2 regions of the Embleya sp. NPDC020886 genome follow, and region 2 is predicted to be linked to the other one. Evidence: predicted binding sites of a transcription regulator. Region 2 holds the regulator's gene; the other holds the start of a gene.
What was found. Region 2 encodes HrcA, which represses chaperone genes, less so after heat shock. Its sites were predicted from a motif close to TTNGCACTCNGNNNNNCNGAGTGCNAA; they were not measured.
Positions count from the first base shown of each region.

Region 1: the regulator HrcA is predicted to act here: its motif matches at 3,055-3,081, upstream of groL (chaperonin GroEL).

Region 1 covers NZ_JBIRRX010000008.1:392,337-399,964, forward strand. The annotation lists gene ACH4U8_RS27995 (hypothetical protein) at 1-476, opposite strand, end outside; gene ACH4U8_RS28000 (hypothetical protein) at 761-1,075, opposite strand; gene groL (chaperonin GroEL) at 1,271-2,896, opposite strand; gene ACH4U8_RS28010 (cold-shock protein) at 3,414-3,617, opposite strand; gene ACH4U8_RS28015 (ubiquitin-like small modifier protein 1) at 4,039-4,317, opposite strand; gene thrC (threonine synthase) at 4,314-5,588, opposite strand; SAM riboswitch class I at 5,605-5,756, opposite strand; gene ACH4U8_RS28025 (glucosyl-3-phosphoglycerate synthase) at 5,949-6,926, shown strand; gene ACH4U8_RS28030 (hypothetical protein) at 6,958-7,628, opposite strand, start outside.
Region 2 covers NZ_JBIRRX010000004.1:409,705-417,332, forward strand. The annotation lists gene ACH4U8_RS16855 (ABC transporter substrate-binding protein) at 1-987, opposite strand, end outside; gene ACH4U8_RS16860 (putative leader peptide) at 1,247-1,339, opposite strand; gene ACH4U8_RS16865 (DUF3097 domain-containing protein) at 1,396-2,226, opposite strand; gene ACH4U8_RS16870 (MBL fold metallo-hydrolase) at 2,256-3,011, opposite strand; gene hrcA (heat-inducible transcriptional repressor HrcA) at 3,162-4,178, shown strand; gene dnaJ (molecular chaperone DnaJ) at 4,181-5,311, shown strand; gene ACH4U8_RS16885 (NAD(P)H-dependent flavin oxidoreductase) at 5,506-6,573, shown strand; gene ACH4U8_RS16890 (16S rRNA (uracil(1498)-N(3))-methyltransferase) at 6,570-7,310, shown strand; gene ACH4U8_RS16895 (HIT domain-containing protein) at 7,384-7,628, shown strand, end outside.

The DNA.
Region 1 (7,628 bases), on a different contig from region 2:
GCGTGCCGCAGCGCGTCGGCGAGCTTGTCCCGGTAGCGCACCGACCACAACTCCAGCGATGCGGAGCCCAGGACGGTGCGCAGGATCAACCGGCGCACCCGGGCGTTGTTCACCCGCCGCTCGGCCAGCAGACCGAACAGCTTGAGCCGACGCGGCACGGTCAGCGCGGCGACCGCGTCGTACACGGCGGTGCCGTCGTCCTCGTGGGCCGGCGTATCCAGCAGGTGCAACACGCCGAGCTGCCGGCTGCGGTCGGTGGCCCCGGGGGAGCACACGAGACCGGCGTACAGGCGGCGGTCCAGCGCGACCATCGCGCGGTGCGCGTCCTGCTCCAGCGCCAGTTGCTCGTCGCGGGTGTTGTAGAAGGAGGCCCGCCCGGTCGCGGCCACCGCGACGTCCAGAAAACGAACGACGGTGGCGGCGGCCTCGGCACGGGCCGGATGGTCGGCGCTCAGGGCGCGCAGGATCTCGGTCATCGGAAGGCTCCCCCGTGGGCACCCGGGGTAGGTCGCGGGTCCGGTATGTGGTCCCCGGATCAACCGTGGGACCGCTTCCTACCGATGGGAAACGGCTCTGTACGAACACGCAGTTCCCCGGGTGCAATGGCGTGCGACCGCGGGCAGGTCACGGGTCCCGGACAGGGATTCGAACCCCAAGCACCCCGAAAGCGCTTGTACGCCAAGACAGAAGGAACACGTAGTTCCCGCGGTCGCATCACGAGCCTACGAGCGAGTGACCGCCGATGCCGGCGAATATCGGCTCAGCGGGGGAAGTCCGAGGTGTCCAGGTCGATCCCGAAGGGTTCGGGGATCCTGATCGTTTTGCCGTATGCAACGTGAAGGAACCGTCGGTACTGTCCACCATCGGGTTCGGAGAACAGGGTTACGGACGGTCCTGTGGGATCCCAGCGGTCGACGACCGGTTCGTGCCCGTGTAGGGGTGGTGGCGACATCGTGATGTTCTCTCCGTCGAACTCGGCGCGCCGGCCTTCGGGCACGTCCAATCCCTGCCACATGGTCACGATTTCGCGCCAGGCGACGCCCACATCGATCCCGGGTGCGGTCGTCTCGTCCACCTCGCCTACCTCGATCCAGGCCGTACCAGAACGACGCCATGGCCGCCCGGAGACCATTTCAGGGTAAGTCGCCACCCCCACTCGAACGAGCGAACACGGCTCGAACACGCGGAAACGCGAACGAGGCGGCCCCCCGAAGGGGACCGCCTCGTTCGTCGAACGACCGGCCGTGTGGGTCTGGCGACCCTCAGCGGATCAGAAGTCCATGCCGCCCATGTCCGGAGCGCCGCCGGCCGGGGCCGGGTTCTTCTCCGGCTTGTCGGCGATGACGGCCTCGGTGGTCAGGAACAGCGCGGCGATCGACGCGGCGTTCTGCAGCGCGGAACGGGTGACCTTCGCCGGGTCGATGATGCCCTCGGCGATGAGGTCCACGTACTCGCCGGTCGCGGCGTTGAGGCCGTGACCCGGGGTCAGGTTGCGCACCTTCTCCACAACCACGCCGCCCTCGAGGCCGGCGTTGACCGCGATCTGCTTGAGCGGGGCCTCGACGGCCAGGCGCACGATGTTCGCGCCGGTGGCCTCGTCGCCGTCCAGCTCGAGCTTGTCGAACGCGATGGTGGACGCCTGGAGCAGGGCCACGCCACCACCGGCGACGATGCCCTCTTCGACGGCGGCCTTCGCGTTGCGCACCGCGTCCTCGATGCGGTGCTTGCGCTCCTTGAGCTCGACCTCGGTCGCGGCACCGGCCTTGATGACCGCCACGCCGCCCGCGAGCTTCGCCAGGCGCTCCTGGAGCTTCTCGCGGTCGTAGTCCGAGTCGGAGTTCTCGATCTCGGCGCGGATCTGGTTGACCCGACCCGCGACCTGGTCCGAGTCACCGGCGCCGTCGACGATGGTGGTCTCGTCCTTGGTGACGACGACCTTGCGGGCGCGGCCGAGGAGTTCGAGACCCGCGGTGTCGAGCTTGAGGCCGACCTCCTCGGAGATGACCTGGCCACCGGTGAGGATGGCGATGTCGCCGAGCATGGCCTTGCGACGGTCGCCGAAGCCCGGGGCCTTGACGGCGACGGACTTGAAGGTGCCGCGGATCTTGTTGACGACGAGCGTGGCCAGGGCCTCGCCCTCGACGTCCTCGGAGATGATCATGAGCGGCTTGCCCGACTGCATGACCTTCTCCAGCAGCGGGAGGAGGTCCTTCACCGAGGTGATCTTCGAGTTGACGATGAGCACGTAGGCGTCTTCGAGGACGGCCTCCATGCGCTCCATGTCGGTCGCGAAGTACGGCGAGATGTAGCCCTTGTCGAAGCGCATGCCCTCGGTGAGCTCGAGCTCGAGACCGAAGGTGTTGCTCTCCTCGACGGTGATGACGCCTTCCTTGCCGACCTTGTCCATGGCCTCGGCGATCATCTCGCCGATCAGGGGGTCAGCGGCGGAGATCGAGGCGGTGGAGGCGATCTGCTCCTTCGTCTCGACGTCCTTGGCAAGCGCGAGAAGCTGCTCGGAGACGGCCTCGACGGCCTTCTCGATGCCACGCTTGAGGGCCATCGGGTTCGCGCCGGCGGCCACGTTGCGCAGGCCCTCGCGAACGAGCGCCTGGGCGAGGACGGTCGCGGTCGTCGTACCGTCACCGGCGACGTCGTCCGTCTTCTTCGCGACCTCCTTGACCAGCTCGGCACCGATCTTCTCGTACGGGTCCTCGAGCTCGATCTCCTTGGCGATGCTCACACCATCGTTGGTGATGGTGGGCGCACCCCACTTCTTCTCGAGCACGACGTTGCGGCCCTTGGGGCCCAGCGTGACCTTGACGGCGTCGGCGAGCTGGTTCATCCCGCGCTCGAGGCCGCGGCGCGCTTCCTCGTTGAACGCGATGATCTTGGCCATGTGGTGAAGTCCTCCCAGAACGGGGGTGAGTGCCGGACCGCACTGGCGCCCGCGACGGACGACCCGACCACCGCGAGGATCCCTCCCTCACGGGTGCCGAGCCTCACCGGCCCGGTCCGTTTCTGTCACTCTCACATCCAGAGTGCTAACGCCAATGATTAGCACTCGACCATGCCGAGTGCAAGCGCAACGGCGGGTCCCGACCCCTCCGCGCGTACCCCCGCGCGTGTCGCACGTGGGGCCGGGTCCGGCGGGGTCGCGCCCACCGTGATCGCCCGCGCGACGGGGAGCCCGCGCGCCGGGGGCCGGATGCGGGCACGGGCCCGGACGCACAACGACCGGGGCCCGGCCCCCGCGTGGCGGGAAGGCCGGGCCCCGGTCACCGATCGAACCCGATCCGCCGATCCGACGAGGGATCGGCGGGGAGAACGGGAGATCGGACAGGATGTGTGCTGCGGTGTGTCGTGCAGTCCGTGGTGTGGACCGTTTCAAGCAGAGGAGCGGATTGCTCCCTGGTTCAGGCGGTGACGCGGACCATGTCGGCCTGCGGCCCCTTCTGCCCCTGCGAGATCTCGAACTCGACTCGCTGCCCCTCCTCGAGCGTCCGGTACCCGTCCATCTGGATCGCGCTGTAGTGGACGAAAACGTCCGCACCACCGTCGACCGCGATGAAGCCGTACCCCTTCTCCGCGTTGAACCACTTGACGGCGCCCTGAGCCATTCCTAACTCCCCTGTTACTGGCCCTTTCACGGATACTGCACGTCGCAGCTCCGGGTTCGTATCCAGAAGGACCCGGCCTTCCGCTACGACCGCGGCTGAATGTATCCGGACGGATGCCCGGAGCAACAGGTCAATCGGACGACAATTCCCGAGTGAATAAAACTCGCATTCCTCGCGAATTGTCATGAAGGCCGTATTTCAATTCATCAGGAAAGCGACTTTGCGCACAAAACGGATGTGATCCCGACCACGGGTTTACCGACGCGTCGCCGCCAAAGCGCGGAAATGGACCTGTTTAAACACGTGTAACGCACAACTTCGAGGAGACCAAGAAATCCGCCGCCCGGAGCCCCGGACGGCGGATTTCTCGGTTCCGTTTCGGGCCCGACTCGATGAAGATCGGGACCGTCGGCCTATCGCGTCAGCAACCGCCGGCGACCGCCGGGATGATCGAAACGGTGCCCTTGTCGGGGATCGCCGTGGCGAGCCCGTCCGCGAAGCGCACATCCTCGTCGTCCACGTACAGATTCACAAAGCGACGCAGCTTGCCCTCGTCGTCGAGGATGCGCGCGCGAATTCCGGTGTGGTCCTTTTCCAAGGCATCCAGAACCTCGGCGAGGGTCGTCCCCTCGGCGGACACCTCGGCCGCCCCGCCCGTGTAGGTGCGCAGGATCGTCGGGATGCGAACGGAGACGCTCATGCCAGGCCGGCCTTTCGGAAGGAATCCAGAGTGGGTCGAATGGTCGCGGTGGCGCCGGTGGTCGGCGTGACCGCGTCCAACGTCTTGAGGCCGTCGCCCGTGTTGAGCACGACCGTCTCGGCGTCCGGGTCCAGCGCGCCGGACGCGAGCAGCTTGCGCAGGCAACCGACGGTCACGCCGCCCGCCGTCTCGCCGAAGATGCCCTCGGTGCGCGCCAGCAGCTTCATCGCCTCGACCACCTCGGCGTCGGTCACGTCCTCCACCGCGCCGCCGGTGCGCTTGCACACGTCCAGCACGTAGGGGCCGTCGGCCGGGTTGCCGATCGCGAGCGACTTGGCGATCGTGTCCGGCCGCACCGGGCGGATCACGTCGTGGCCGGACTTCCACGCGGCGGCCACCGGGGAGCACCCGGTCGCCTGCGCGCCGAAGATCTTGTACGGCGCGTCCTCGACCAGGCCGAGCGCGATCAGCTCGCGGAAGCCCTTGTCGATCTTGGTGAGCTGCGAACCGGACGCGATCGGGATCACGATCTGCTCGGGCAGTCGCCAGCCGAGCTGTTCGGCGATCTCGTAGGCGAGCGTCTTGGAACCCTCGCCGTAGTACGGCCGCAGGTTCACGTTGACGAAGCCCCAGTCCTCACCGGCCGGGTCGCCGATCAGCTCCGAACAGAACCGGTTGACCTCGTCGTAGGTGCCTTCGATGGCGACCAGCTCGCCGCCGTAGACGGCCGCCGTGACGACCTTGCCGGCCTCCAGGTCGGCCGGGATGAACACGCAGCTCCGCAGGCCCGCCCGAGCGGCGGCGGCACCCACCGCGCCGGCCAGGTTGCCGGTGGAGGAGCAGGAGAGGGTGGTGAAACCGAAGGTGCGGGCGGCCTCGACGGCGATCGCGACCACGCGGTCCTTGAAGGAGTGCGTCGGGTTGCCCGAGTCGTCCTTGACGTGGAGCTTCGCGATGCCCAGCTCGCGGCCCAGGTTCTCGGCCCGGACGAGCTTGGTGAAACCGGGGTTCAGATTGGGGCGGGAGGCGACGTCGGCCGAGACCGGCAGGAGCGGCGCGTAACGCCAGATGTTCTGCGGGCCGGCCTCGATCTGCTCGCGCGTCACGGTGCCGAAGTCGTAGGCGACCTCGAGCGGGCCGAAACAGGACTCGCAGGCGTACTTCGGGCCGAGTTCGGTGCGTTCGCCGCACTCGCGACACGACAGCGCGACGGCCGGACCGAAGGGGGTGGAGGTGGCGCTGGTGGAGCGGGTGGCGGTGGGTGTCGCCATGGCGAGGGCCTTTCTGTCCTCATCTTTACCCGTGGGGTCCCACGGGCCGGACTTGGCACCTGTCCGACCGCCGGCGCTCGCTCGCGCCGAAAGCGCGTCACGAGGAATGACGATCGGATGGTTGCCGGGGCTTCAACGGGCCGTTCCCTCTGCCCCTCTGGATGAGCTGCTATGGCGGTGGACACACCCTTCGCAAGGTGGCCGGTCCGCGTTTGTCCGGCTCGACGTGCGATCGTCGTATCCGGTGACGACGACTGTAACCGAACCGGTGCCGCGTCGATCATCCGGTCCACCTCGCGAGACGATAAAGGGTGGCCGCGACCGAGGCCGGAACACCGGCGACGACAGGGGAATTCGAACGTGCAGCCCGAGGTGAGCGCCTGGCTTCGACGACGGTCCTCCGTCGCCGCCGACTGGCCCGTCGACAAGCTTCTTGACGCCAAACGCGACACCCGGGTCAGCGTCGTCCTGCCCGCGTTGAACGAGGCGGCGACCGTCGGGGACATCGTCAAGGTGATCCGGACCGAGCTGATCGAGCGATCGCCGCTGGTGGACGAGCTGGTGGTGGTCGACTCCGGATCCACCGACGACACCGGCAGGGTCGCCGCCGACGCGGGCGCCCGGGTCGTGCACCGCGACGACATCCTGCCCACGCTGGCGACCGTGCGCGGCAAGGGCGAGGTGTTGTGGCGCTCGCTCCTGGTCACCGACGGCGACATCGTGGCGTTCGTGGACGCCGATCTGAAGGACTTCTCGGCGGACTTCGTCACCGGGATCCTGGGCCCGCTGCTGACCGACCCCTCGGTGCAACTGGTCAAGGCCATGTACGACCGGCCGCTGGAGATCGGCGACACGATCGTGCCCGCGGGCGGCGGCCGGGTCACCGAATTGGTCGCACGCCCGCTGCTGAATCTGCATTGGCCGGAACTCGCCGGTTTCGTCCAGCCGCTCGGCGGCGAATACGCGGCCCGGCGCTCGCTCCTGGAACAGTTGCCCTTCCCGTGCGGCTACGGCATCGAGACCGCGATGCTCGTGGACACCCTGCGCCTGGTCGGCCTGGACGCGATGGCCCAGGTGGATGTGGGCGTGCGCCGACACAGCCACCAGGACGAGGCCGGACTCGGCCGGATGGCGGCGGAGATACTCCAGGCCGTCGAGCGTCGACTGCGCCGCGGCCCCACGGGCGCGCACCCGGACGAGCTGAGCACCGCACTGACCCAGTTCGAGCGGGACGAGGAGGGTTTCCGGCTGCGTACCCACGACGTCGCGGCCCGGGAACGGCCGCCGATGACGACCGTTCCCGAGTACCGCGCGCGGACCCGCCTGGTCGACCGCTGAGGGCGATTTCCGGCCGGCCGCCGGACAGGGCCTAGTCGCCCAGCACCGCGCCGACCCGGCGGGCGCACTCCTCCTCGTTCGCCCGCACCCGGGCCAGCGCCACCGCCTCACGCTCGATCGCCTGCCGCTGATAGGCCACGTCGACCGCGTACCAGGTGCCCGCCACGTCGTACTGCGTCTTGCAGGCCACCGTCGCCCTCGCCGCGGCGATCTCGCGCGCGCTCGGTGTGGGCGTGTCCCACGCCGGATCACCGCCCGCCGCCAACGGGTCCGGGTAGTCGAACCCCCTCGCGCGCATGCAGGTCGACCACTGCGCCAACACCCGAAGCACCCGGGGATCGGCCCGCGATCGCTCGAACGACTCCACGTCGAGTCGACCCGGCAGCGCCGCGCGCTCCAGCGCCGGATCCACGCCCAGCGCGAACCGCGCCCGGCCCAGGCAGCCCGGCCCCGGCCGATCGCGGCCCTCGGTCGGATCCGGCGGCACCCCGTCCGCGCCCGCCTCGCCGTACAGCGCCACCGCCAGCTCCCGGCTCGGCGCCGGCCCGCTCGGCTTGTCCGTACCGCCGGCGACGGCGCCCGGCGGCCGAAAGCCCCAGGTGCCAACCTCGACCGCGTCGCCCACGCCGTACCGGCGCTCGGTGCGCGACTTCGACACGGGCCCACCGGCCGCGGCCGGCGGCGCCTGGTAGGTCAGGCCCA
Region 2 (7,628 bases):
CCCGTAGCCGCCCAGCGCCTGCTTGACGATCCGGTCCCGGTCGACCGCGAAGGACAGTGCCTGGCGCACCCGCTGGTCGTCCAGCGGGGCGACCGAGGTGTTCACCCCGAGGTAGATGTTGCCCGAACCCTGGTCGTATTCGCGCAGATCGAGCGCCTTGTCGTCGCGCAACGGCACGATGTCGCGCCCACCGAGGCCGGCGGCCAGATGGCTCTGGCCGCTGCGCAGCGAGGCGATCAGCGCGTCCGGCTGCGGGACCACCCGGATCTCCACCGCGTCCAGGTAGGGCCGCTCGGGCACCCAATACCTCGGATTGCGGTCCAGCACCAGCGAGGTGCCCGGGGTCCAGGTCTTCCACACGAAGGGGCCGGTGCCGACCACGTTCCGGCCCAGCACCGCGTCCTCGACCGACTCCTTGGCGGAGATCACCATGAACTCGAACAGGTCGAAGATGTTGGCCACGGGATGGGCCAGCCGCAGCGTGAGGCGATGCGGCGAGGCGATGTCGAAGCCGGTGACCGCCAGCGCGGTGGCCCGCAACTGGGCGCTGCGCTGCGGGTTCTGCAGGTTCTGCACCGCGAACACCACGTCCTCGGCGGTGAACGGGCGCCCGTTGTGGAAGACGACGTCCTCGCGCAGGGTCAGCGTGATCGCCTTGCCGTCCGGCGCGATCTGCCATCCGGTGGCCAGTTCGGGTTGTGGATCGAGCCCGCCGGGGGCGTAGTGGGTCAGGGTGTTGAAGACCAGCCGATGAATGCTGAACATCGGGCCCTGGGTGAACAACAGGGCCGGGGTCAGATCGGCGAGGGTGGCCACTCTGAGTGTGCCGCCGCGCCTGGGTCTGCCCGCCGCCCCGGCCGGCGCGGTCTTGTCCCGGTCCACCGCCGAGCGGCAGCCGGCGAGGCCCAGCAGGGCGGCGCCCGTACCGATTCCCTGGACGAGCCGGCGACGGCTCAACATGTCGACGAAGGTGGGTGAAACGGACATTCGGACTCCTGGAAGGCAGGTTTGCGCGCACGCCGAATCGCGGCCGGTTCGCACGCGAACGGCATCGGGGCGTGGCGAGGGAGACCGCCGGCGGACCCGGGCAGGGGTCGGCCGCACGCGGTCGGGTGCGACGAACGGTCGGGGGAGAGCCGGGAAAGTGCCCGCGCGGTGCCGAGCGGGATCAGGCGCGCGTGGGCGCGCCGATCGTGGGGGTCACGCGCGGTTCGGGGGTGGTCCTACCGGGAGTGTGGAACTCCGGTCAGCGGACGGGCCGGACGGCACAGATCGCGCTGGCCTGTCGACGAAGGTCGACATGGCGGCGCGTCACGAGGCCGACGTCACGGTGGTTCACGAAATGGAGAGTTGCAGCCGGCTGCTGCGGTGGTCAACGAACAATCCGCCCGCGTCTCACATCTCGGACGGTGCTGTCACGAAATCGATCAATTCCTCCACCTTTCCCAGCAGCGCCGGCTCCAGGTCGCGGTACGAATCCACCGCCGCGAGGATCCGACGCCAGGCCCGCGGCGGGTCCACCGGCCAGCCGAGCGCCGTGCAGACCCCTTCCTTCCAGGGCACTTCGCGCGGTACGTCCGGCCAGGCCGCGATGCCCACCGACGCCGGCCGGACCGCCTGCCACACGTCGATATAGGGGTGTCCCACCACGAGCACCTGATCGCCGGTCACCCGCGCGGCGATCCGGCTCTCCTTCGAACCGGGCACCAGGTGGTCCACCAACACGCCCAGCCGCCGACCCGGGCCCGGCGCGAACTCGCGCACCACCGCCGGGAGATCGTCGATGCCTTCCAGATACTCCACGACCACGCCCTCGATCCGCAGGTCGTCGCCCCACACCCGCTCGACCAACTCGGCGTCGTGCCGACCCTCCACATAGATCCGACCGGCCCGCGCCACCCTGGCCCGAGCGCCACGCACCGCCACCGAACCGGACGCGGTCCGCCCGGGGGTGCGCGCCGGGCCCGGCGCCCGCGGGCGGACCAGGGTGACCACCTCGCCGTCGATCAGGAAGGCGCGCGGATCCAGCGGGAAGACCCGGAGCCGGCCGTGCCGATCCTCCAGCGTGACGGTGAACCCCTCGGGCGTCTTCTCCACCCGGACCACCGCGCCGCAAAAGCCGGTCGAGGCCTCCTCCACCACCAGATCGCGTTCGGCCTCGACCTCGGGGACGGGCTTGTCCTTCTTCCATCCCGGGATCAGCGACTCGGGTCCATGGCTGCGCATGGCAGTGACGCTAGTCGGGTGACGGTACGTCAGTCCGGTACGACGCGCCCGGCGGCGACCTCGGCCAGCCAACGGTTCTGCCGAACCACGAACTCCTCGTCCACCACCGCACCGTGTCCGGGCAGCCAGACACTCGCGTCCAGCGCACGCACCCGGGCCAGCGAATCGCTCCACTCGGCGGCGAACGCGTCCGAGCCGAACAGCGGCGGCCCGCTCTCCTCCACCATGTCGCCGGCGATCAGCACCCCGCAGTCGGGCACGTGGACGACCACATCGTGGTCGGTGTGTCCACGGCCCGGCGCGTACAACACCACCTCGCGCCCGCCCAGGTCCACCGTGACCGGCTGCTCGCGGGCCACCAGGCGGGTCGGCGGCACGATCCGCGCGGCATTCATCAGGCCAGGGTCGAAGCCGTACGAGATGCCGCTCGCGCGACCGGCGTCGCCGCGCCGCTCCAGATACTCCGGCAGCTCCGCGTGGCCCCAGATCTCGGCGTCCGGGAAGGTCCGCAGCACCTCGTCGTTGCCGAAGCAGTGATCGAAGTGACCGTGTGTGTTCACCACCGCGACCACCCGGTCGGGCAGCCCGTGCGTGGGCAGCTCCCGGGCGAGTGAGGCCAACAGCTCTGCCGCCTCGCGGTCGTGCGATCCGGTGTCCACGAGCAGGATCCCGTCCCGGCCCGTGACGACCGCCACATTCAGTTCCAGGCCGGGCAGCCGGCGGCGCAGGACGCCCGGTGCGATCGGCTCCCAGGTGGCGTGTTTCGGCTGTTCGGCGCGTAGCATGCGTCAACCTTGGCACGGACGCAGGGGTACGGTCCGGATCGGGTGACCCGTACACTGGCACTCGGCGGGACGGAGTGCCAACCAGCACGACGAATCGCCGCAGACGGGACACGGCAACGGGTGGAAGAACCGGTCAGGGAGGTGCGCACCATGCTCGACGATCGTAAGCAGGACGTGCTGCGCGCCATCGTGCAGGACTATGTGGCGACCCAGGAACCGGTGGGTTCCAAGGCGCTCGCGGACCGACACAACCTCGGGGTCTCCCCGGCCACCATTCGCAACGACATGGCCGCGCTGGAGGAGGAGGGCTACATCACGCAGCCCCACACCAGCGCCGGTCGCGTGCCCACGGACAAGGGCTACCGGCTGTTCGTCGACCGCCTCGCGGGTGTCAAGCCGCTGTCGGGCGCCGAGCGTCGGGCGATCCAGACCTTCCTGGCCGGTGCGGTGGACCTGGACGACGTGGTGGGCCGGACGGTGCGGCTGCTGGCGCAGCTCACCCATCAGGTCGCCGTCGTGCAGTACCCCTCGCTGACCCGCTCGACGATCCGGCACGTCGAACTGCTCACCCTCGCGCCCACCCGGGTGATGCTCGTGCTGATCACCAGCACGGGTCGGGTCGAGCAGCGGGTGATGGACACACCGGGCCCGGTCGGCGAGAACCTGCTCGCCGACGTCCGGGCGCGGCTGAACAGCCGGATCACCGGCAAGCGGTTCGCCGATGTGCCGTTGCTGATCCAGGATCTCGCCGAGCCGTTCACCGCCGAGGAACGGCCGATCGTGGCGGGCATCCTGGCCACCCTGCTCGACACCCTGGTCGAGCACAAGGAAGAGAAGGTCGTCCTGGCCGGGACGGCCAACCTGACCCGTTTCGGCATGGACTTCCCGAACACGATCCGCCCGGTCCTCGAAGCACTGGAGGAACACGTCGTGCTGCTGCGCCTGTTGGGCGAGGCGACCGACCCGGGCATGGTCGTGCGGATCGGACACGAGAACATGCACGAAGGACTGGCCGCGACCTCGGTGGTCGCCGTCGGATACGGCAGTGGGCAGGAAACGCTGGCGAAGCTCGGGGTGCTCGGGCCGACCCGGATGGACTACCCCGGAACGATGGGAGCGGTGCGCGCCGTGGCTCGGTACGTCGGACAGATTCTCGCGGAGTCGTAGAGTTGGCTACCGATTACTACGAGGTCCTCGGGGTACGGCGGGACGCCACCCCGGAGGAAATCAAGAAGGCCTTCCGCCGGCTTGCTCGGGAGCTGCACCCGGACGTCAATCCGGACCCGAAGACGCAGGACCGGTTCAAGGAGATCAACAACGCCTACGAGGTCCTCTCGGACCCGCAGAAGCGACAGATGTACGACCTCGGCGGCGACCCGCTGTCCTCCGGGGGCGGCGGGGGCGGCGGCTTCGGCCAGGCCGGCTTCGGCTTCAGCGACATCATGGACGCGTTCTTCGGCCAGGCCAGCCAGCGCGGACCGCGCTCGCGTACGCGCCGCGGCCAGGACGCGATGATCCGGATCGAGATCACCCTCGAAGAGGCCGCGTTCGGCACCACCCGGGAGATCCAGGTGGACACCGCCGTCACGTGCAACACGTGCAACGGCGAGGGCGCCGCCCCGGGTACCTCGGCACAGACCTGCGACATGTGTCGCGGGCGCGGCGAGGTCAGCCAGGTCACCAAGTCCTTCCTGGGCCAGGTCATGACGTCGCGGCCGTGTCCGCAGTGTCAGGGCTTCGGCACCGTGGTCCCGCACCCGTGCCCCGAGTGCGCGGGCGACGGCCGGATCCGCGCGCGGCGCACGCTCACCGTCAAGATCCCGGCGGGCGTGGACAGCGGCACCCGGATCCAGCTCGCGGGCGAGGGCGAGGTCGGCCCCGGCGGCGGCCCGGCCGGCGACCTCTACGTGGAGATCGTCGAGGTCCCGCACACCACCTTCCAGCGGCGCGGCGACGACCTGCACTGCACGGTCACCATCCCGATGACGGCGGCGTCGCTGGGCACCAAGGTGCCGTTGCAGACGCTGGACGGCACCGAGGAGATCGACATCCGCCCGGGCACCCAGTCGGGCCAGTCGATCCCGCTGCACGGACGCGGCATCACCCACCTGCGCGGCGGCGGTCGGGGCGACCTGATCGTGCACGTCGAGGTGCAGACGCCGAACAAGCTCGACCCCGAGCAGGAGGAGCTGCTGCGGCGGCTCGCCAAGCTGCGCGGCGAGGAACGGCCCTCCGGCCAGTTCACGCCGGGCCAGCAGGGCCTGTTCTCCCGGCTCAAGGACGCGTTCAACGGCCGATGAGGCCGGCTGCGGCGCGCGCGGGTGTTCTACGCGCGCGCCGCGTCGTCGTAGCGCGCCGGACGGGCCGAAATCGCCCGATCCGGCGCTCGGTCGCGCATTGACCTCGGACGGTGGCGCGAGTTCGGGTCGAGGACACGCCCTAGGCTTGGTCGGGTGACGCGAGCCGAGCCGTCCTTGAGCGAACGGGGAGCATGATGCCGACGACCACCGACCCGACCCGGCTGACCGCGCTGCCGATCGTGCAGGCGCCGATGGCGGGGGCGGCCGGATCCGCGCTCGCGGCCGAGGTCGCGCGCGCGGGCGGGCTCGGCTTCCTGGCCGCCGGGTATCGCTCGGCCGACGCGCTGGCCGCCGAGATCGAGGAACTGCGCGCGCTGATCGGCGACGCGCCGTTCGGGGTGAACGCGTTCATGCCGCACCCCGCGCCCACCCGGGCCCAGGACGAGCGCACCCGGCGCTACGCGACCTCGCTGGCCCGGGCCGCCGCACACTACGGAGGCACCGTCGGCACGCCCGCCCCCGGCTCGGAGCGGGACGACTGGGACGCCAAGCTCGCGTTGCTGCTCGCCCACCCCGTCCCGGTGGTGAGCTTCACCTTCGGCCTGCCCGACCTCGACGCGATCGGCGCGTTGCGCGCCGCCGGCACGTCGACCGTGGCCACCGTGACCACGCCCGAGGAGGCCCGCCTCGCGAGCGCAGCCGGGGTCGACGCGCTGTGCGTGCAGGGCATCGAGGCCGGCGGCCACCAGGGCGGCTTCGCCAACCCGGACGCCCCCGCCCCGTACGGCCTGCTCACCCTGCTCACCCTGATCGCCGCCGAGACCGAGCTGCCGCTGATCGCCGCCGGCGGCCTGATGACCGGCCGCCAGATCGAGGCGGTGCGGCTCGCCGGCGCGAGTGCCGCCCAACTGGGCACCGCCTTCCTGCGCTGCCCGGAAGCCATCGCGCCCGCCGCGCACAAGGCCGCGCTGGCCGACCCGGCCTTCGATCGCAGCGTGCTCACCCGCGCCTTCTCCGGCCGCTGGGCCAGGGGACTGCACAACGGCTTCGTGGCCCGCCACGAGGCCGAGGCCCCCGGCGTCTACCCCTACGTCCATCACCTGGTCTCGCCGATCCGCAAGGCCGCCGCCGCCCGGGGCGAGGCCGACGGCCTGGCCCTGTGGGCCGGTCAGGGCTGGCGCCTCGCCCGCGAGGAGCCGGCCGCCGAAGTGATCGGCCGGCTCGTCGACGAGATGGCCGCCACCCGAAAGGCAGCCGCTTGAGCGCCCCCGTCTTCCTCGCCCCCGGCGACGCCATCCGGCACGGCCGGCAGGTCGTCCTGGACGGTGTCGAGGGCCGGCACGCCGTCACGGTGCGCCGCCTCGTCGCCGGTGAGCCGATCGTCCTGGCCGACGGCGCCGGACTGGCCGTGCACGGCACGGTCAACCGCACCGAGGGCAAGGACACGCTGTACGTCGACGTCGACTCGCGCACCGAGGAACCCGCCCCCACCCCCCGGATCGTGGTGGTCCAGGCACTGCCCAAGGGCGACCGCGGCGAACTCGCGGTGGAGACGATGACCGAGGTCGGCGTCGACGTGATCGTGCCCTGGGCCGCCGCCCGCTGCATCACCCAGTGGAAGGGCGAACGCGGCGCGAAGGCACTGGCCAAGTGGCGCTCGACCGCCCGCGAGGCGGGCAAGCAGGCCCGCCGGCTGCACCTGCCCGAGGTGACCGAGCCGATGAGCACGCGTGGGGTGGCCGCCCTGCTGGGCGAGGCCGCGTTCGCGGGCGTCCTGCACGAGGACGCCGACGCGCCGATCGCGACCGCCGGCACGCCGACCGAGGGCGACCTGGTCCTGGTGGTCGGCCCCGAGGGCGGGGTGTCCCCGGACGAACTGGCCGCGTTCGCCGCCGCCGGCGCGAGCGCGTACCGCCTGGGCCCGACCGTGTTGCGTACTTCCACGGCCGGCGTCTCGGCCGCGTCCGTGTTGTTGGCCCGCTCCGGCCGCTGGGGCTGAAGCGGCGGACGGGACACCTGACTACGATCGGGGGCGACCGCCCGTGATCGACTCGGACCCGATGGAGGCACCCATGGCTGCGGGGGAACCCCAGGCCGACTGCCTGTTCTGCAAGATCCTCGCCGGCGACGTCCCGGCCACGATCGTCCGCGAGACCAAGGACGTGGTGGCCTTTCGGGACATCAACCCGCAGGCGCCCACCCACGTCCTGGTCATCCCGCGTGCGCACTACGCCAACGCGGGCGAACTGGGCGCCCAGGCACCCGAATTGGCAGGCGCCCTGCTCGCCGAGGCGGCGGCCGTCGCGGCCGCCGAGGA